Regions from separate parts of the Micromonospora sp. NPDC048040 genome, predicted to be linked through region 2. Evidence: riboswitches for the same ligand, from Rfam matches in the RefSeq annotation. Region 2 holds a riboswitch; each other region holds the start of a gene.
What was found. Region 2 has a riboswitch for S-adenosylmethionine ahead of ACZ6O2_RS24385 (ABC transporter substrate-binding protein). Riboswitches for the same ligand answer to the same signal wherever they lie in the genome.

Region 1 (6,773 bases), on a different contig from region 2:
GCGTCAGCCCGCCTTGCTGAACTCGATCGAGATCGACTCGACCGCCTTCTTGCGGGTCATCGACCGCTCCAGGCCCATCGCCTCCAGCGCGTCGTTGACGCTGTCCACGTACGCCGTCAGGCTCGGCGTGGCGGCATAGTAGGTGCCGGTCGTGGTCTGGGTGGACGCGCACGTCGTGTCGGTGATCCCACACGCCATCGTGTAGTGCGTGGCGCTGGTCCACTGGGTGGTGGCGCCCTGCACGTACAGGCGGGTGTTCACCCGGCACGCCGCGAACAGGTACGGGTTGCGGACCGTGGTGGTGAACGTCGCGGTGTCGGTGCCGGGCCAGTAGCTCACGGTCGACTCCGCCACGCAGCCGCCGTCGAAGCTGCTCGACGACTTGCTGACGGTGTACTTGTCCAGCGTCCCGGCCGCCGCCGGCGTGGCGCCGAGGGCCACCACACCGAGGGAAGCGGCCAGCATGGTGAAGGCGGTCACGGCCGCCCGGGTGACGCGGGCCGGTGCTGCGTTCATGGGAACCCCTCTCGTGCCGGCCGGGTGGTCGCGGCCGATCGCAATTCGTCGCCTATGTGACAGGCGGCGGTGGACCCCGGGAGGTTCCGGGTACCGCCACCTGCAGATTCTTCGGCCGGGTCGGGAGGGCTGTCCAAGACGCGACAACGATGGGCCATAGGACGGACCTATGAGTGCTGGTAGATCTTCTGATCGTCGATGCCCGCGGGGGTCGGGCAAGGGGGATCGTCATGGTGGAACTACGTCAACTCCGGTACTTCCTCGCCGTCGCCGAGGAGCGGTCCTTCACCCGCGCCGCCGCGCTGCTGCACGTCAGTCAGCCGACGCTGAGCCAGCAGATCCGCGCCCTGGAGCGGGCGGTGCGCGCGCCGCTGTTCCACCGGGAGCCGGCGGGCGTCCGACTCACCGAGGCCGGATCCGCGCTGCTCGAACCGGCCCGGCGGGCCGTGGTCGAGGTCGCCGACGGCGTACGGGCGGCCCGGGACACCGTCGGCACCGGCGACGGCACGCTACGCGTCGGCTTCAGCGCCGGCGGGGCGGGCGACCTCATCGCGTCGATCCTGCCCGCCTGGCAGCGGGCCGCCCCCGAGGTACGGCTGGTCCTGCGCGAACTGACCGTGGGCGGGCTGTACACCGCCCTGCTGGAGGACCAGATCGACGTGGCGCTCACCCGGCTGCCGCTGGACCCCGAACGGCACGACTGGACGGTGCTGTTCGCCGAGCCCCGCGTCCTCGCGCTGAGCGCCCGGAATCCCCTGGCCGACGCCGGGGCGGCGGTGTCGCTGGCGGACGTGCTCACGCTGGCCATGCCCCGCATCGAGGACGTGCCGACGATCCGCGACTACTGGCTGCTCAACGACTACCGCGACGGCTGCCCGCCGCAGCAGCGCGGGGTGACGGTCACCTCGCCGGCGGAGATGGCGTACCTGATCCTCCAGGACCCGTCGGTGGTGGCCGTGGGCCCCCGCACGGCACGCGGGCTCTCGCCCCTCGCGGAGCTGCGCTTCGTGGAGCTGTCCGAGGTCGCCCCGGTGCCCTTCGTCGCGGCTGCCCGACGGCACGACCGCCGTGCCGCCGTGCTCGCCTTCCGTCAGGTCGCGGCGACGGTCGCACGCCGCCTGCACGGCGTATCCACGCCGGCCGGTGGCAGACCGGACCGGGTGGCCGACGTCGAGGCGAGGCGCGCGACCGGCGCCGGGGCGGGCCGGGCCGGCGGCTGAGCCGCGAGCGGTCACCGGCCTCGGAGCTCAGCCGAGGAGGCCGGCGTCGCGGGCGGCGCGCAGCGAGGGCCTGATCCGGTGGGTGGGGCCGGCCTGGGCGGCGATCGCGTCGAGGGTCTTGAGCCCCTCACCGGTGTTGAAGACGACGGTCTCCGCGGTCGGGTCGAGCCGGCCGGACTCGACCAGCTTGCGCAGCACCGCCACCGTCACCCCGCCGGCGGTCTCGGCGAACACGCCGGTGGTGCGGGCCAGCAGCCGGATGCCGGCGCGGATCTCGTCGTCGTCGACGTACTCCATCCAGCCCCCGGTGCGGCGCACCGCCTCCAACGCGTAGAGGCCGGCGGCCGGGTCGCCGATGTTCAGCGACTTGGCGATGCCCGTCGGCTTGACCGGGGTGATCGTGTCGGTGTCGGCGTGCAGGGCGGCGGCGATCGGGTTGCAGCCGGCCGACTGGGCGCCGAAGACCTTCCAGCCGCCGGCCGGCGCCTCGACCAGCCCGATCTCGACCAGCTCGGCGAACGCCTTGTCGATCTTGGTGAGCAGCTCCCCGGAGGCCATCGGGATGACCACCTGGGCCGGGATCCGCCAGCCGAGCTGCTCGGCCACCTCGTAGCCGAGCGTCTTCGACCCCTCCGCGTAGTAGGGGCGGACGTTGACGTTGACGAACGCGGTGTCCTCGAACTCGTCCGTCTCCACCAGCTCGCCGCAGAGCCGGTTCACGTCGTCGTACGAGCCGTCGACGGCGACCAGCTCGCCGCCGTAGACGGCGGTCGTGACGACCTTGCCCTGCTCCAGGTCGCCGGGGATGAAGACCACCGACGGCGCCCCGGCCCGGGCGGCGTGCGCGGCGACCGAGTTGGCCAGGTTGCCGGTGGAGGCGCAGGCGTAGCGGCTGAAGCCGAGCGCCCGGGCGGCGGTCAGCGCGACCGAGACCACCCGGTCCTTGAACGAGTGGGTCGGGTTGCCGCTGTCGTCCTTGACCCAGAGCGGAGCGGTGATGCCCAGCTCGGCCGCGAGGTGCGGGGCGGCGACCAGCGGGGTGAAGCCCGGGTCGAGGGTCACCCTGGTCGCCGGGTCCTGGCCGGCGGGCAGCAGCGCGGCGTACCGCCAGATGTTCTGCGGGCCGGCCTCGATCTGCTCCCGGGTGACCGCCGCCAGCGCGGCGACGTCGTAGTCGACCTCCAGCGGGCCGAAACACTCGTAGCAGGCGTGCTGGGCGGCGAGCGGGTAGCGGGCCGAACAGGCGCGGCAGACCAGGGCGCGGGCGGGGCTGGCGGTGGTGTCGATGCCGGAGACGGCGAACGCCGACGTCATGTCGAGAGTCCTCTCATCTTTCCCCGCATCGCACTCTGCGGCGGGGACGGAATTGGCACCTGCCCCGCCGGTCGCTCTGCGGTGAGCGCGCGGGGTGGTTGCCGGGGCGTCGTCGGGCCGTATCCCTCAGCCCCTCTGGATGAGGTATGCAGTTGTGCCTGCGAGTTTAAGCACCGACGCCGCCCGGATCGACGACAGATCCCAGGATGTGAGCGATCCCGCAGTCGCCGCCGAGCCGCAGGGGCGGCCGCTCCTCGACGGTACGGATCCACCCTGCCAACTCGCCGCCGTCGCGCAGCGGGAGCAACGCGTCCGGGCTCCCACGAAGCGACGGCGCGCCCCTGGCGCGCTCCCGTTACGGTGCAGGCACATCGACGGAAAGGAACGCGCGAATGCGTCGCAAGCTCGTCCCGGTGGTGGCGCTCTCCATGGCCTGCCTGCTGGCGCTGACCACCGCCTGCTCCACGGGCAACCGGAAGAAGCGGGACCGGTCCGCCGACCGGCCCGCCGGCACCGGCGCGAAGCGGGACGACGTCGACGCCGCCCGGACGACCCCGGCCCCCCGCCACGCCGGCGACCAGCTCACCTGCCCCGAACTGCGCAACACCCGGATCGGCAGCAGCCGGGTCCGCTACCGCGGGTACGCCGCCCCGATCCGCCTCGCCGCCGGCCGCTGGTCCGACCGGGACGGCACGACGGTGGAGTTGCAGCGGCCGTGCGCCATCGGCGACCTCGACGGCGACGGCGCGGGCGACGCGATCGGCGTGGTCATGCTCGACGGCGGTGGCACCGGCCGCTTCTTCACCCTCGCCGCCTGGCGCAACGTCAAGGGCGAGCCGGACTACCAGGCCCAGGTCGACCTCGGCGACCGTACGCCGGTGGAGAGCGTCAGCGTGCGCGACGGCAGGGCGACAGTGGTCTACCTGACCCGGCCCGCGGACGGCCCGATGGCCGAGCTGAGCATCCGGCGTACCGCCGTCTACCAGCTCAGGGGAACGACGCTGGCCGAGCTGAGCCACACCGACGCCCGGGTTTCCGACGCGTCCGACGGCGGGGACACCGCCGACTCCGGCACCGCGCCGGACTCCCCCGACACCCGCAAGCGCAGGCCCCGTTCCCGCTGACGTCCCGCCGGTGGTCGTACCGAGCCCGAGCCCGAGCCGGCCGATCCGCCGGCGCGGGCTCCGGCCGTGACGAGCATCCGGCTCAGCGTGGGACCGGTCGGTGGGCCGGTGGCCTCGGTAGCCGTACGGATCCGGTGGCCCGGCAACCCTGCTGACTCACCTCGCCGAGGCAGCCCCACCCCGAGGTCGGGACGCGCTCGAAGTACTGGACGGGCTGCGAGGGGATGGCCTCGGTGGTGAGCGTGCCGGTGCCGCTCGGGATGCGTTGCTCATGGGAACCGGTCGTGTCGGTGTAGGAGGCGACGATGTGCCACTCGCAGGTGTGGGTGGACACCTCGGGCTGGATACGGAAGGCCATGTTCGACTGACCGTTGCCCAGCTCGACGACGTTGCGGCGGAAGTACAGCTGACCCTCCTGCGGCTCGCCGTCGTCCAGGACGTACGGGCCGTGCGGCTTGTCCGTCGGCCCACCGGTCAGGTCCCACAGCAGGCCCTGCCGGGACTCCGCACCCGCCGGGGGAACGGTGACGACGGCCTTCGCCGTGGGTACGCGGCACGAGTCCTTGACGGCGGTCATGTTGTTGATCGTGAGTCCGGCGGCGCGATCGCTGTTCAGGTTCAGGTCGAACGTCTGGGCAACGCCGCGGTTCTCGTTGCCGTCCTCGAGCGGCGCCACATAGGACGCGTGCTCGACCATCCGGCCGCCGAGCGGCTTCATGAACTCCCACACCTCTGACGCGTCGCCGTTCAGGGCGGTGAGGGTGGCCTGTTCGCCTTCGGTCAGCGACCGGTCGAGCAGCACGGTGAAGGCCTCGGGCAGGTCCCGGTCGTAGTCGAGCGGAGTGACGGTGGACACGAACGCGGGTTGCTCACGGTCCACCGCCTTCTGCGCCTGCCTGTCCGAGCGGGCCCGCTCGGTGGCCGTCGACCGGTCCAGGAGGAAGTTGGCCTGGTAGGCGAACAGCATGCCGACCACGACGATGACGGCGGCGGCGGTCGCGTACACCGCACGCTGCTTCGGCGGAAGCCCGCGAAACCCGGGCAGCCGCTGATCCGCCAGCACGGCCCAGGCTCCCGGCCTGGACGACTGCCCAGCCGACTGCTCCGGTGGCGGTGCGGGCGGGGACGTGGACGACGGCTCGGCCGGCGACACGGGCGGAGACACGGGCGACGGCTCGGCTGGCGGTGCGGGCGCGGACGTGGACGACGGCTCGGCTGGCGGCTCGGGCTGCGGCACGGCGGGCGGAGTGGCCATACCCGATTCTCACTCACAGGCGCCACACCCTTACAGTGCGACAGGACTCCGCCGGGCGGGTGTCCGAGCTCGGGCGGGCCGGCCGGTGCGATGATCAGGCGATGGCAGTCCCCGCGCGCCGATGCGCACCGCGTTCGCCCGGTGGAGTTCCCGGTCCGGCACGCACGGTCGGGGTCGCGATCGTCGGCCTCGCCCTGCTCGGCGCCTGCTCCCCCGCGACCGAACCGTCGTCGGTCGATCCGGCGCCGCCGCCGACGCCAAGGGCCATGCCGACAGGGGCGCCGACGGCGACCGAGTGCCCGGCATCCGGCGTACGGATCACGTCGCCGGGCAGCAGCGCAGCGATGGGTCTGCGCGCGCTCGGCCTGCGACTGGTCAACTGCGGCACGAAGCCCTACCCGCTCGACGGTTACCCGGTGCTGCGCCTGTTCGACGGCGACGGCAATCCGATACCGGTCCGGGTGGTCGAGGGGGCCAAGGAGATCACGTCGGGCTTCGACGACCCGCCCCGGCCGCTGACCCTGCGCCCCGGCGAGCAGGCTGGCGCCGCCGTGCTCTGGCGCAACCTGGTCACCGACCCGACCGTCGTCGCCACCGACGGCGAGCGCCTGGAGATCGCACCCGCCGCCGGCCGGCCCGCGCAGCTCGTCGGCCTGGACGGGCCGATCGATCTCGGCAACACGGGCCGGATCGGAGTCAGCGCCTGGAAGAAGGCGACCGACCCGGCACCGACGCCGACCCGGTCGCTGCCGGACACCTCGGACCCGGGCGGCCCGGAGTCGAGCAGCCCGGTGCCGCCGCTGCTCTGAGCCGCCCGGACGTCAGCTGGTGACGTCCTTGCGGGTGAAGCGCCAGAAGGCGAGGCCCCAGAACAGCGTCGTGTAGCTGATCGCCGAGATGGCGCCGCGTACCACGTCGTCGGTCTGCACCGGCGTCGACAGCAGCCCCAGCCAGGCGGTGGCGTAGTGGGTCGGCAGGAACGCGCGCAGCGCGCCGAGCGCGGTGATCTGGTCGAGGATGCTGGAGAGGATCCACAGCAGCACCGCGCCGCCGACCGCGCCGAGCGCGGCGTCCGTGACCACCGACAGCAGGAACGCCAGGCCGGCCACGACCAGGAGCACGACGGCCAGGTAGCCGAGCACGCCCAGCAGCCGCAGCAGCCCTTCCCCCGGTTCGAGCTGGGCGGCGACGGTGCTGCGCAGCGGCTCCCACCCGTAGCGCAACGTGCCGATCAGCAGGGCCGTGCCGGCGAGCAGCGCCAGCGCCAACGCCGAGTAGACGAGCGCGACCAGCAGCTTCACCGTCAGCAGCCGGGCCCGGGGCACCGGCACCGCGAGCAGGTAG
Region 2 (6,773 bases):
CCCCAGTTGGCGGGTCCTGGCCGACGAGGTGGCCCGGGACTTCCCCGCGCTCACCCCGGACCAGCGCCGGGCGATGACCGACTGCCTGCAGGTCATCGAGGTCGCCGAGGCCGGCGAGTTCGACGCGTACCGGCCGCAGACCAGGATCGCGCTCGTCGACTCGTTCGAGAAGATGATGGTCGACGGGCAGATCCGGGTGCCGGATCTGACCATCGTCGCCAACCGCATGCGCGGCCGGCTCGCCGAGCACGTCTTCCTCGGTCCGCTGCCCGTCCTGCAGCAGACGATGTGGTTCCTCGGCGCGCGGATCGACACCTGGCTGACCGGCCGGTCCAACCTGGACGGGCACTGGGTGGCCGGCGACGTGCCGGGGTTCCTCGAGCTGAAGTCCGACGCGATCCACCTCCAGAGCGCCGCGGAGCAGCAGGCGACGGCCCGGCAGTACCTGCGCGACGCGCTCGGGGACTTCGAGAACATCCCGGCGGGCTCGCAGTACCACCTCTGGTTCATCCGGGACCCGGGGCCGGACGGGCGGCGGCGGATGCTCGACATCCTCCTGCCGCCGGGCGGCCCGATCGCGGGGGTGCACTTCGGGCCGGAGCCGCCGCCGGGCGTGCCGCAGCGGTGACCGCCGCGGCGCGACACCACGGCCGCCGATCCGACCGGAGCGTCAGCGACCGGGATCGACACCCGGACTCCCGGCCCGGGCGATCCCCCCGACGAGGTCGTTGATGCGGGCGGGCCAGGCGCCTCGGCACCGCCGGCGACTGCGGCCCCTGGCCGGACGGCGAGCGTCTGATCGCGCCGCGGCCGTCGGGGTGACCCGGTCCCGGGCCCTCGCACGCCTTCGCACCTTGTCCGGCGACGTACTCGACGAGTGGGACGCCGTCCTCGACCGATGACGAAAAAACAGGCGTGCCGGCACGGCAAGTCCTTCACATCCGCGTGGAATCAGCACGAAACGCGGAAATTTTTTCATCTATACATTTGAATGCATCGCCGTCTAGCATCACCTCCACCAGATCAACTTCCCGGATCTCCGCACCACCCCCGCACGGGATCCGGCGTCAGGAGAGGGACGACCGATGACACTCCCCCGCCTGTCCAGGCGCCACTGGCGTCTGGGCGTCGCAACAGCCGCGGTCACCGCCGCGGTGGCGTTCGGCACTCCAGCGACCGCCGCTCCCGCCGAAGGGCAGATCCTCCAGGCCGGCGGCGCCACCGCGGTCTCCGGCTCGTACATCGTGGTGTTCAAGGACACCGCGGTGACCCGGGCCGAGGTCACGGGCAACGCCCGCGCCCTGGCCGGCCGGCACGACGGCACCGTCGCCCGGACCTTCCAGCACACGGTGCGCGGGTTCGAGGCCCGGATGTCCGCCGCGCAGGCCCGGCGGTTGGCCGCCGACCCGTCGGTGAAGTACGTCCAGCAGAACCACGTCGTGCGGATCTCCGGCACGCAGAGCCCCACCCCGTCGTGGGGCCTGGACCGCAGTGACCAGCGCGACCTGCCGTTGAACAGCTCCTACACCTACCCGAACGGCGGCTCCGGCGTCCGGGCGTACATCATCGACACCGGCATCCGGTTCTCGCACAGCGACTTCGGTGGCCGCGCGGTCACCGGTTTCGACTCGGTCGACGGCGGCTCGGCCGACGACTGCAACGGCCACGGCACCCACGTCGCGGGCACCGTGGGCGGCACCGCGTACGGCATGGCCAAGAACGCCACCCTGGTCGGCGTCCGGGTCCTCGACTGCGGGGGCAGTGGCACGTACGCCGGGGTGATCGCCGGCATCGACTGGGTCACCGGCGACCACGACCCCGGCGAGCTGGCGGTGGCCAACATGAGCCTCGGCGGCGGGAAGGACCAGGCCGTCAACGACGCGGTGACCGCCTCCATCGCCGACGGCGTCAGCTACGCCATCGCGGCCGGCAACGACTACTCCGCCGACGCCTGCGGTGTCTCGCCGGCCAGCACCCCCAACGCGATCACCGTGGGGGCGACGACCAGCACCGACGCCCGGGCCGACTACTCCAACATCGGCACCTGCCTGGACATCTTCGCCCCGGGCTCGTCGATCACCTCGGCGTGGCACACCGGCGACAGCGCCACCAACACCATCAGCGGCACGTCGATGGCCACCCCGCACGTGGCCGGTGCGGCCGCGTTGGTCCTCGCCGCCAACCCGTCGTACACCCCGCAGCAGGTCCGCGACAAGCTCGTCAACGACGCGACCAACGGCAAGGTCACCAACCCGGGCACCGGCTCACCGAACAAGCTGCTCTACATCGGCAACATCAGCACGCCGACGCAGGACTTCGCCATGTCGGTGTCGCCGACCTCCGGAACGGTCAACCCGGGCAGCTCGGTCACCGCGACCGTCGGCACCACCACCACGGTCGGCGGCGCGCAGAACGTGACGTTCTCCGCCAACGGCCTGCCCGCCGGGGCCACGGCGAGCTTCAGCCCGTCGTCGGTCACCTCCGGCAACTCCGCCACGATGACCATCTCCACCACCGGCACCACCGCGCCGGGCACCTACCCGGTCACCGTCACCGGCACCGGCACGGTCACCACCCAGACCGCGTCGTACACGTTGACGGTCAACGGGCCGCCCGGCTGCTCGCAGACCAACGGCACCGACGTCAGCATCGGCGACAACACCACGGTGGAAAGCTCGATCACCATCAGCGGCTGCTCCGGCAACGCCTCCGCCACCAGCACCGTCGCCGTGAACATCGTCCACACCTACATCGGTGACCTCGTCGTCAGCCTCATCGCCCCCGACGGCACCGCCTACACCCTGCACAACCGCACCGGCAGCTCGACCGACAACATCAACCAGACCTACCCCGTCAACCTCTCCAGCGAGGCCGCCAACGGCACCTGGAAGCTGCGGGTGCAGGACGCCGCCTCCGGCGACACCGGCTACCTCAACACCTGGACGCTCAACCTGGTCGGCGGGACGCCCCCGGGCTGCACCGGCACGAACGGCACCGATGTCAACATCGGCGACAACACCACGGTGGAAAGCTCGATCACCATCAGCGGCTGCTCCGGCAACGCCTCCGCCACCAGCACCGTCGCCGTGAACATCGTCCACACCTACATCGGTGACCTCGTCGTCAGCCTCATCGCCCCCGACGGCACCGCCTACACCCTGCACAACCGCACCGGCGGCTCGACCGACAACATCAACCAGACCTACACCGTCAACCTCTCCTCCGAGGCCCGTAACGGCACCTGGAAGCTGCGGGTGCGGGACGCCGCCTCCGGCGACACCGGCTACCTCAACACCTGGACGCTGACGCTCTAGCGGCAACGGCGCCACCAGCGCACCCCCACACCGGGGCCCCGGCTGAACTCCAGCCGGGGCCCCGACATCCGTTGCCGACCCGCGCACGGCATGGACTTCACCGGCGCCAGGCGCTCGCCCTTTCGGCCGTCGTCGGCCTGGGCCAGCGGGTCCGGATTGGACCTGGCCGCCGCGCGGGCCGGCTCTCCTACGATGACCGTCCACGCCTCGGACACCGCCGGGAGGACCCCATGCCGGAGCGTTTCGCCGACCTCTCCACGCCGCTGATCGCCGACGCCTGCGTACGGCTGGGCGTGCCACCGCGCGCGGCGCCGGCCGGGATCCGGGCGGTCGTCCCCGGCCACCGCCTCGCCGGGCGGGTGCTGCCGGTGCGCCACCACGGCAGCGTCGACGTGTTCCTGGAGGCGTACGCGGGCGCGGCCCCGGGGGACGTGTTGGTGATCGACAACGGCGGCCGGTCGGACGAGGCGTGCGTCGGCGACCTGGCGGTGCTGGAGGGGGCCGCGGCCGGCGTCGCCGGAGTCGTGGTGTGGGGCCTGCACCGGGACACGCCCGAGCTGGTGGAGATCGGCCTGCCCGTGTTCAGCTATGGCAGCCTGCCGCTGGGCCCGGACCGCCTCGACGAGCGGGAGCCGGAGACGCTCGCCAGCGCCCGGATCGGGCCGCACCTGGTGAGCGCCGACGACCTCGTCATCGCCGACGACGACGGCGTGCTCTTCGTCACCGCCGCGAACGCCGCGGAGGTGTTGGCGGCGGCGCAGCGGATCCGGGACGTCGAGCGGGTCCAGGCGCGGCGGATCCGCGCCGGCGAGACGCTGCGCGAGCAGACCGGGTTCGCCGACTACCTCGCCTGCCGCGCCACCGACCCCGGCTACACCTTCCGGCAGCACCTGCGGCGCGTGGGCGGCGCGATCGAGGAGTGACCGCCCGGAACCGGGCCCGCAGGTTCGGCCCGGGTTGGGCGCGGGTTCGCCACCGGGCTCGGCGTCGGGGGCGGCCTCGGTTCGCCCCCGGGTCGCCGCCTGGGTCGGCACCGTCTCCGCTCGCGCCGGGCGGCGCCACGTGAGGGTGGTCATAGCGGCTGGACGCGCCACCACCGGGAGCTGCTAGCCTCGTCGGCAGGTCATGAGCGCCAGCGTCAAGCCCCGGCTCGCTGGCCGGCAACCCTCGTCCGCGCAGGGGTGCCCCGGGTGAAGACCAGGCACCGGAGCAGCTTCGGTGCAAGCGTGGCCTGGTTCCCAGGTCAGCAACGACCGAGGAGAGCCATGTCCTTCCGCATCTGCGTACCGACGGTCCCCGCCGCGGCCCCGCCGCCGTTGACCCGGCGCCGCCACGTCGACATGATGCGGGTCTGCAGCGCCTCGTGTCGCCCCGGCGACCCGCGCTAGCCACGCACCAGACCCCCTTCCCAGGACCACCCCAGCGGTACGCCCACCGGGCGCACCGCCGGCGACGCACGCCCGTGCCCGCCGCCGGAGACCCTTTCGGAGACACCTGTGCGATTCCTTCCCGCCCTCACCCGCGCCGCCGCCCTCGGCGTCGCCGCCGTCCTCGCCGCCACCGCCCTGACCGCCTGCGGCGACGACGCGTCCGAGGCGACCGACAACCCGTACAACCTGCTCCAGCCGGGGGTGCTGCGCACCGGCACGCTCACCGACGCCCCGCCGAACGTCTACCTCAAGGACGGCAAGTTCACCGGCTTCGACAACGACCTGCTCACCGCGGTCGCCGCGAAGGTCGGCCTGAAGGTCGAGTTCGTCGGGACGGACTTCTCCGCGCTGCTCTCGCAGGTCAACAACCGCAAGTTCGACGTCGGCAGCTCCTCGATCACCATCACCGAGGCCCGCAAGAAGACCGTCGACTTCGGCAACGGCTACGATTTCGGCTACTTCGGGCTCGACGTGCCGGCCAATTCGTCGATCACCGGTTTCGACCAGCTCGCCGGCAAGCGGGTCGTGGTCGTGCAGGGCACCGTCCAGGACGACTACGCCACCGGCGAGGGCCTCGACCCGGTCCGGGTGCCCGACTACAACGGCGCGATCAACCAGCTCAAGGCCGGCACCGCCGACGCCTGGATCGCCCCGGCCGAGATCGGCGACAAGTCGGCCGCCGACAGCAACGGCAAGATCAAGGTGGCGGGGAAGCTGCTCAGCCCGGCCCCGACGGCGTACGCGTTCGCCAAGGGCAACGACAAGCTGCGCGAGGCGCTGAACAAGGGCCTCGACGAGGTGATCGCCGACGGCACGTGGAGCCGCCTGCAGGCCCAGTACTACCCGGGCCGCCCGATCCCCGCCGACTTCAAGCCGGGCAGCGGCACGGTCGCGGTGCCGTCCGCGCCGGCGGCGTCGGCTTCGGCCGCTTCCTGACACGTACGGACGACGAGCGAGCGGGACGGTAGGAGAACACGATGGATCCGTTGAGCACCCTGTGGGAGACCTTCTTCGACTGGGACTCCATGCGCGAGGCGCTGCCCGAGATGCTGACGGTCGGGCTGCCCAACACGCTGATCCTCGCGATCTCCGCCGCCCTGCTCGGCTCGGTGCTGGGTATGGGGCTGGCCGTCGCCGGCATCTCGCGTACCCGCTGGTTGCGCTGGCCGGCGCGGGTCTACACCGACGTGTTCCGCGGCCTGCCGGCCGCGGCGACCATCCTGCTCATCGGCGTCGGTCTGGCGCCGCTGGGCATGGAGGTGTGGGGCCCCAACCCGTATCCCCTGGGCATCCTGGCGCTGTCACTGATCGCGGCGGCCTACATCGGCGAGATCTTCCGCTCCGGCATCCAGTCGGTGGAGGCCGCCCAGCTCGAGGGGGCCCGGGCGCTGGGCCTGTCCTGGGGCGAGGCGATGCGCCTGGTGATCGTGCCGCAGGGCATCCGCCGGGTGCTGCCGGCCTGGGTGAACCAGCTGATCGCGCTGATCAAGGACTCCAGCCTGGTCTACTTCCTCGGCCTGCTGGCCAGCCAGCGGGAGCTGTTCCGGATCGGGCAGGACTACGCGGCGAACACCGGCAACCAGTCGGCGCTGCTGCTGGCCGGCCTGTTCTACCTGGCGCTGACCGTGCCGCTGACCCACGTCGTGAACTGGATCGACCGGCGGCTGCGGCACGGCCGGCAGGCCGCCGCGCCCGCCGACGCCGACGACGACCTCGACCTGGCGCTGCCGGGCGCGGCGGGAGGAAACCAGCGATGAGCATCGACACGACGACCTCGGTGAGCCTGAGCGTCCGCGACGTGCACCTGGCCTTCGGGTCGCACCGGGTGCTGCGCGGCGTGGACCTGGACGTCGCGCGGGGCGCGACGGCCTGCGTGATCGGCCCGTCCGGCTCGGGCAAGTCCACGCTTCTGCGCGCCATCAACCGGCTCATCGAGCCCGACCGGGGCGACGTGCTGCTCGACGGGCGCAGCGTGCTGGGCGACGACCCGGATGCCCTGCGGCAGCGGGTCGGCATGGTCTTCCAGCAG
Region 3 (6,773 bases), on a different contig from region 2:
TGTTCGCGCCGATCTCCGCGGTCGGCACCCTCGCCGCCTCGGTCGGGCAGCGGCTCCGCCGCACGGTGGAGCTGATCGTAGGGGTGGCGATCGGGGTCGCCGTGGGCGACTTCCTCATCTACCTGGTCGGCACCGGGGCGTGGCAGCTCGGCCTCGTGGTGACCGGGTCGATCGTGCTGACCATCTTCGCCGGCGCCAGCGTGTCCATCGTCATCCAGGCGGCGGCCACGGCCGTGCTGATCGTCACGCTGAGCCCGAAGACCGCGAACCTGGAGATCCCCCGGTTCGTCGACGCGTTCGTCGGCGGCGGGATCGCGTTGCTGGTCACCTCGGTCCTGCTGCCGCTCAATCCGCTCCGGGTGATCAACCGGGCCGCCCGGCCGGCGCTCGACCTGCTCGCCGCCCAGCTCGACGGCACCGCCGACGCCCTCCGCCAACGGGACCGGGACAAGGCCCAACAAGCCCTGGACCGGCTGCGCAACAACCAGGAGGAACTGTCCACCTTCACCGAGGCGATCGAGGGGGCGAAGGAGACCGCCGTCCTCTCGCCGGCCCGGTGGCACCGGCGGGACGAACTCACCCACTACGCCGAGGCCGCCGACCCGATCGACCGGGCGATGCGCAACGCCGGCACGCTGATCCGGCGCGCGGTCACCCTGATCGAGGACGAGGAGCCCGTGCCGGAGCCGATGCCGGATGCGGCGGCCCACCTCGCCGAGTCGGTACGCCTGCTCAAGCACGAGTTCGCCGTCGGCGAGGAACCGGAGAAGGCACGGGAGCGGGCGCTGCGCGCGGTCAGCGAGGCCGGCCGGGCGTACGCCGCCGGGGTGGGCTTCTCCGGCAGCGTGGTGATCGCGCAGGTGCGCACCACGGCCAGCGACCTGCTGGTGGCCTCCGGAATCAGCCAGGAGGAGGCGAACCGCCTGGTCCGGGAGTCCTTCGGCGACCAGGAGACCCCGAGCGGCCAGGCCGAGCCGGCCGCCGCCCCGAAGCCGCCCACCGCCCCGCCGGTCGGCTGACCCGCCGGCCCGCGGGTCAGCCGTGCGGCGGCGGTCGTTCAGGCCGCCGCGGCGAGGGCGGCGAGCAGCCGGTCCACGTGTTCCGCCGTGCTGCCCAGGCCGACGCTCGCGCGCAGGGCGGTCGGCGGCAGGTCCCGCCGGCCGCTGCGCGCCGCCGCCTCGGCGAGCAGTCGCCGGGCCAGCGGGTGGGCGCAGAAGAGGCCGTCGCGCACCCCGATGTCGTGGTTGCCGGCCAGGTCCGCCGCCACGTCCGCCGAGTCCCGGCCGGCCACCACGAACGACACGATGCCCACCCGCGGTGCGTCCGGCCCGAAGGTGCGCAGCTCCACCACGTGCGGCAGGGCCGCCAGGCCGCGGCGCAGCCGGGCCAGCAGGGCCTGCTCGGCGTCGTGCAGCGCCGCCCGGTCGGCCCCGGCCAGGGCGTCGCAGACCGCCGCGAGGGCGACCGCGCCGAGCAGATTCGGCGTGCCCGCCTCGTGCCGGGCCGGTCCGGTCGCCCACCGTACGTCGTGGGTGGCCGCGCCGACGTGGCCGGTGGCGCCCCCGCCGGCCAGGTACGGCGGCGCGGCGTCCAGCCAGTCCGCCCGCCCGACGAGCACCCCCGCGCCGAACGGCGCGTACAGCTTGTGGCCGGAGACCGCGAGGTAGTCGACGTCGAGGGCGGCGACGTCCACCGGCGCGTGCGGCGCGAGCTGCGCGGCGTCCACGGCGATCCGGGCTCCGTGTCGCCGGGCCACCCGGGCCAGCTCCGCCACCGGCCAGCGCTCGCCGGTCACGTTGCTCGCCCCGGTCACCGCGACGAGCACGGGCAGGCGGTGGTCGGCGCCGGGGCCGCCCCCCGCGCCCGGCCGACGCAGCTCGGCGAGGGCGGCGTCCAGCGCCCGGACCGCCTCGGCCGGCTCCCGCGGCACCGGCAGCCGGACCGATCCGCGCGGCCAGGGCAGCAGGTTCGCGTGGTGCTCCCCGCCGAAGGTCACCACCGTGGTGCCGGCGGGCAGCACCCGGGCCAGCAGGTTCAGCGCGTCCGTGGTGTTGCGGGTGAAGAGCACGTGGTCGTCGGCGCGGGCGCCGAAGAAGTCGCCGACGGTCTGCCGGGCGCGCTCGTAGGCGAGGGTGCAGCGCCGTGACAGCGCCCCCGCGCCGCGGTGCACGCTGGCGTACCAGGGGAGCAGTTCGGCCACCGCGTCGGCGGCGGCCCGCGCGCACGGCGCGGTGGCCGCGTAGTCCAGGTTGACCTGGCCCGGCACGCCGAGCACGTCGAGCGGCCCGGCGGCCGCGGGCGGCGGCGCGGTCCGCGTCGGGTGCGGCGCGGGCGGGGGTACGAGGGTGACGGTCATCGGCCGACCTCCGGGTCCGGGGACCCCGGGTGGGCACACCGGGCGGGGTCCGCGCTTGCCCGGCACGCGGATCGGGCCGGGCCCGGTCATCACCCGGGGCACCCCACCGCGAACCTCGACGAGGGTTGCCGGCCAGCAAGCCGGGGCTTGACGCTGGCGCTCGTGACCTGCCGGCAGCATAGCGCGCGGATGCGCCCGGTCCAGCCGGCCGGGGGTGACTACGCTGACCGCATGGCCGACACCCCGCCCGGCGCACCCCTGCCGCCGTCGCCGACCGTGCCCGCCGTCCCGCCGTCGGGCGCGGCCGCTCCCCGGATGCCGCTGCGCCGGCTGGGCTGGCGGCGGGCCCTGGTGCTGGCCGGGGTCGTCCTGCTGATCGCCGCCTGCGCGGTGTTCATGGTCTTCACGCTCGGCGAGAGCCTCGGCGTGCAGGCGCTGCTGATCGGCCTGGTCGCGGCGATCCTTCCGGTCCCGGTGCTGGTGGGCTGTTTCCTCTGGCTCGACCGGTACGAACCGGAACCGCTGAAATACCTGATCTTCTGCTTCGCCTGGGGCGCGTTCGTCTCGACGGCCGCCTCGCTGACCGTCAACGAGTTCTCGTCCGGGCTGTTCGACGACTGGGGGCTGCCGACCGCGCTGACGGCGGTGCTGGTCGCGCCGTTCATCGAGGAGCTCACCAAGGCGCTCGGGCCGATCCTGCTGCTGATCTTCCGCCGACGGGAGATCTCCGGGATCACCGACGCCCTGGTCTACTGCGGGCTCTCCGCGATCGGGTTCGCCATGGTGGAGAACATCCTCTACCTGGGCGGCTACGGCTACGCCACCGGCGTCGAGCGGTACGGCCCGGCGACCGGCACGCAGCAGGTCATCGCGATCTTCATCGTCCGGATCCTGCTCTTCGGCTTCGCCCACCCGCTGTTCACCTCGATGACCGGGGTGGGGCTGGGCATCGCCGCCCGCACCGCCGACCGGCGCGTCCGGGTGCTCGCCCCGATCGCCGGCCTGCTGCTGGCGATGATGCTGCACGGCCTGTGGAACCTGCTGCCCACGCTCACCCAGGCCACCGGTGAGGCGCTGATCATGCTGTACGGCTTCATCGGCGTGATGGTGCCGATCTTTTTCGGCATGGTCGGGCTGGCCCTGTGGCTGCGGGCCTGGGAGGGGCGGCTCACCGAGCGCACCCTGCCGGACTACGTCCGGGCCGGCTGGCTGACCCCGCCGGAGGTGGCGGCGCTGAGCAGCCTGGGGCGACGCCACGCGGCCCGGGTGTGGGCCAAGCGGGTGGCCGGGGACGCCGGCGTGCGGGCCATGCGCGGCTACCAGTTCGCGGCGACCCGGCTGGCGCTGCTGCGCGACGGCGCGCTGCGCGGCCTGGACCGCAGGCCGGCGGACCGGGAACGGACGGCGCGGGAGGAACGGGAGCTGCTGGAGGCGATCGCCGCGTACCGGTCGTTCTTCGTGGGGAGGGATCCGCAGGCGCCGGCCGGGATCTGGGACGGGCACCGCTACCACCTGCGGTTCCCGGACGGCTCGCAGCGGACGGTCGAGGCGCCGGACGAGCCGGTGGTGCCGATCCCGGTGGTGCTCGCCCCGCCGCCCCCGGCCTTCCCCGCCGGCTACGGGGCCCCCGGCTACGGCCCGCCCGGCTGGCCCGGCGCGCGACCCGCGGGTCCCTGGCCGCCCGGCCACCACTGACCCGGTCCCCGGCCGGCGGTCACCGCTGGGGCGGCGCCCCGGGTCGCTTCCTGGTGGTCCGGGTCGTCAGGTCATCAGGCTGGTGAGGAAGTCGCCGAGGCCCTGCGCCATCGCCATCAGCCCCGCCCCGATCGCCTTGAACATCTCGGCCGCGCCCTCGGGCCGGAACGCCATGAAGTAGATCAGGAACGCGACGCTTCCCCAGAGCAGCAGCTTCTTCACGAATACCGGCATCGTCCCTCCCCAGGGCCGGTGGTGCGGCTGGCTTCCCGGCCGGGAGCGCCGCAAACGACACCGGCGCCCGCAGCCGCGCGCGGCGGGGCGGGCGGGGAGGGCTCAGAGGTAGAGGCCGGTGGAGTTGTCCTCCACGCGCTCGGCGGCCACGGCGTGCACGTCGCGTTCGCGCAGCAGCACGTACCCGCGGCCGTGCAGCTCGACCTCCGAGCGGTCGTCCGGGTCGAACAGGACCCGGTCGCCCGAGACGATGGCGCGGACGTTCGGCCCCACCCCGACAGCGGTGGCCCAGGCGAGCCGCTTGCCCACGGCGGCGGTCGCCGGGATCACGATGCCGGCGGTGGAGCGGCGCTCACCCTCGCTCCCCTCCATCCGCACCAGCACGCGGTCGTGCAGCAGGCGGATCGGCAGGCCGGAGTCGAGATTCTTGTCGGCGGTCACGCCGGAAACGCTACCGTGTCCCGGTCGGGCGGCCGTGAGCGGTTACGCGCCGGGGGCGGGGGGCACTGGGTGGCGGAACTGCCCTACGGTGGCGTGGTCGGACGTATCCTGTCCGCCCATCGGGCGGGCACGGCCAGGTTCTGAAGCCAGGAGGTGCGCTTGAGCCGCTTCGAGCGGGTACGCGGACGGCTCCGTCGCGCGTACGAGTCGGGCCGGGAATCGGTGCGCCCCCGTCGTACGGACCCGGTCGACGCTTCCGAGCCGGCCGGGGTGGCCTCGCCGGCGTCCCCCGGGCCGGCGGCGCCGCCGTCGGCGGCCGTGGTCGGGGCGGATGCGCCGGCGGCGGTGCACACCTCCACGTCCAGCCGGGACGACGCCGACGTGCCGCACGGGCTGCGGATCGCCGCCGCCTGGTCCTGGCGGCTGATCGTGATCGGCGGCGTCGCCTGGGCGCTGATGAAGATCGTCGGCACCGTCAAGATCGTGGTCATCCCGCTGGCGGTCGCGCTGCTGCTCTCGGCGTTGCTCGCGCCGGCCGTCGGCTGGCTGCTGCGGGCCCGTTTCCCCCGCTCGCTGGCGACGGCGGTGGTGCTGGTCGGCGGCCTCGCCGCGGTGATCGGCACGCTGACCCTGGTGGTGAACGAGTTCATCCAGGGCGTGCCGGAGCTGAGCAAGAAGTCGTCGGAGGGCGTCCGGCAGATCCAGGACTGGCTCAAGACGGGCCCGCTGCACCTCTCCGACGGCCAGCTCGACCGCTACATCGAAGAGGGCCAGAAGTGGGTCAACGACAACACCGAGAAGCTCACGAGCGGTGCCCTCTCCACGGCCGCGACACTGGCCGAGGTGCTGACCGGCACGCTGCTGGTGCTCTTCGCCACCTTCTTCTTCCTGCGTGACGGCAACAAGATCTGGCGCTTCCTGGTCCGGCTGCTGCCGGTGGCCGCCCGCTGGAAGGTCGACGACGCCGGCCGGGCCTCCTGGTCGACCCTGGTCGCCTACGTACGCGCGACCGTGCTGGTCGCCTTCATCGACGCGGTCGGCATCGGCATCTTCCTGGTCGTCTTCGACATCCCGTTCGCCTTCCCGCTCGCCGCGCTGGTCTTCCTCGGGGCGTTCATCCCGATCGTCGGGGCGACCCTGTCGGGCGTCGTCGCGGTCCTGGTCGCGCTGGTCGACAGCGGCCTGGTGACCGCGTTGATCATCCTCGGTGTGGTGATCGGGGTGCAGCAGGTGGAGGGGCACCTCCTCCAGCCGCTGATCATGGGGCGCGCGGTGGCCATCCACCCGCTCGCGGTGATCATCGGGATCGCGGCCGGCGTGGTCCTCGCCGGGATCACCGGCGCGCTCGTCTCGGTGCCGCTGATCGCCGTGCTGAACACGGCCGTCCGCCGGCTCGCCGCCCGCACCGTTCCGGACACCCCGCCCGACGCCGTCGTCGTCGCCGCCAAGGCCCCCTGACCCGCCTGGGCGGGTCAGACCTTGGCGAGGCGTTCGAGGGCGCCGCGGGCGACCTCCGGCCGGGTGGTGTACCAGAACGGCGGCAGCGAGCGGCGCAGGAAGGCTCCGTAGCCCCGCGCGGTCTCCAGCCGCGAATCGAGCACCGCGACCACGCCCTTGTCGCCGGTCGACCGGATCAGCCGCCCCACCCCCTGCGCCAGCCGGACCGCGGCGATCGGCACGCTCACCGCGGCGAAACCGGACCCGCCGTTGGCGTCGACCGCGGCGGCCCGGGCCGCCGCGAGCGGCTCGTCCGGCCGGGGGAAGGGCAGCCGGTCGATGACCACCAACTGGCAGGAGTCGCCGGGCACGTCGACGCCCTGCCACAGCGACATCACCCCGAACAGGCAGCTCGCCTTCTCCTCCCGGAACCGGCGCACCAGCAGCGGCAGCGCCTCCTCACCCTGGAGCAGGACGGGCAGGTCGGTCCGCGCGCGCAGCAGCTCCGCCGCCTGCTGCGCGGCCCGTCGCGAGGAGAAGAGGCCGAGCGTACGCCCGCCGAGCGCGGTGACCAGCGCGAGCAGTTCCTCGCCGGCCGCGTCGGGCAGCC

Region 1: another riboswitch for S-adenosylmethionine. It lies ahead of thrC (threonine synthase); the one in region 2 lies ahead of ACZ6O2_RS24385 (ABC transporter substrate-binding protein).
Region 3: another riboswitch for S-adenosylmethionine. It lies ahead of ACZ6O2_RS08480 (aminotransferase class V-fold PLP-dependent enzyme); the one in region 2 lies ahead of ACZ6O2_RS24385 (ABC transporter substrate-binding protein).

What each region holds. Positions count from the first base shown of each region.
Region 1 is NZ_JBVJGT010000005.1:79,316-86,088, reverse strand. Features, by position in the region: gene ACZ6O2_RS08405 (hypothetical protein) at 4-516, opposite strand; gene ACZ6O2_RS08400 (LysR family transcriptional regulator) at 747-1,736, shown strand; gene thrC (threonine synthase) at 1,764-3,050, opposite strand; SAM riboswitch class I at 3,061-3,196, opposite strand; gene ACZ6O2_RS08390 (hypothetical protein) at 3,443-4,174, shown strand; gene ACZ6O2_RS08385 (hypothetical protein) at 4,257-5,180, opposite strand; gene ACZ6O2_RS08380 (DUF4232 domain-containing protein) at 5,531-6,238, shown strand; gene ACZ6O2_RS08375 (ABC transporter permease) at 6,251-6,773, opposite strand, start outside.
Region 2 is NZ_JBVJGT010000030.1:67,306-74,078, reverse strand. Features, by position in the region: gene ACZ6O2_RS24400 (hypothetical protein) at 1-628, shown strand, start outside; gene ACZ6O2_RS24395 (proprotein convertase P-domain-containing protein) at 1,086-3,314, shown strand; gene ACZ6O2_RS24390 (RraA family protein) at 3,545-4,237, shown strand; SAM riboswitch class IV at 4,436-4,547, shown strand; gene ACZ6O2_RS24385 (ABC transporter substrate-binding protein) at 4,811-5,680, shown strand; gene ACZ6O2_RS24380 (amino acid ABC transporter permease) at 5,722-6,501, shown strand; gene ACZ6O2_RS24375 (amino acid ABC transporter ATP-binding protein) at 6,504-6,773, shown strand, end outside.
Region 3 is NZ_JBVJGT010000005.1:102,431-109,203, forward strand. Features, by position in the region: gene ACZ6O2_RS08475 (FUSC family protein) at 1-1,019, shown strand, start outside; gene ACZ6O2_RS08480 (aminotransferase class V-fold PLP-dependent enzyme) at 1,058-2,356, opposite strand; SAM riboswitch class IV at 2,403-2,524, opposite strand; gene ACZ6O2_RS08485 (PrsW family intramembrane metalloprotease) at 2,588-4,051, shown strand; gene ACZ6O2_RS08490 (hypothetical protein) at 4,118-4,285, opposite strand; gene ACZ6O2_RS08495 (GroES family chaperonin) at 4,388-4,726, opposite strand; gene ACZ6O2_RS08500 (AI-2E family transporter) at 4,880-6,184, shown strand; gene ACZ6O2_RS08505 (ATP-dependent DNA helicase) at 6,199-6,773, opposite strand, start outside.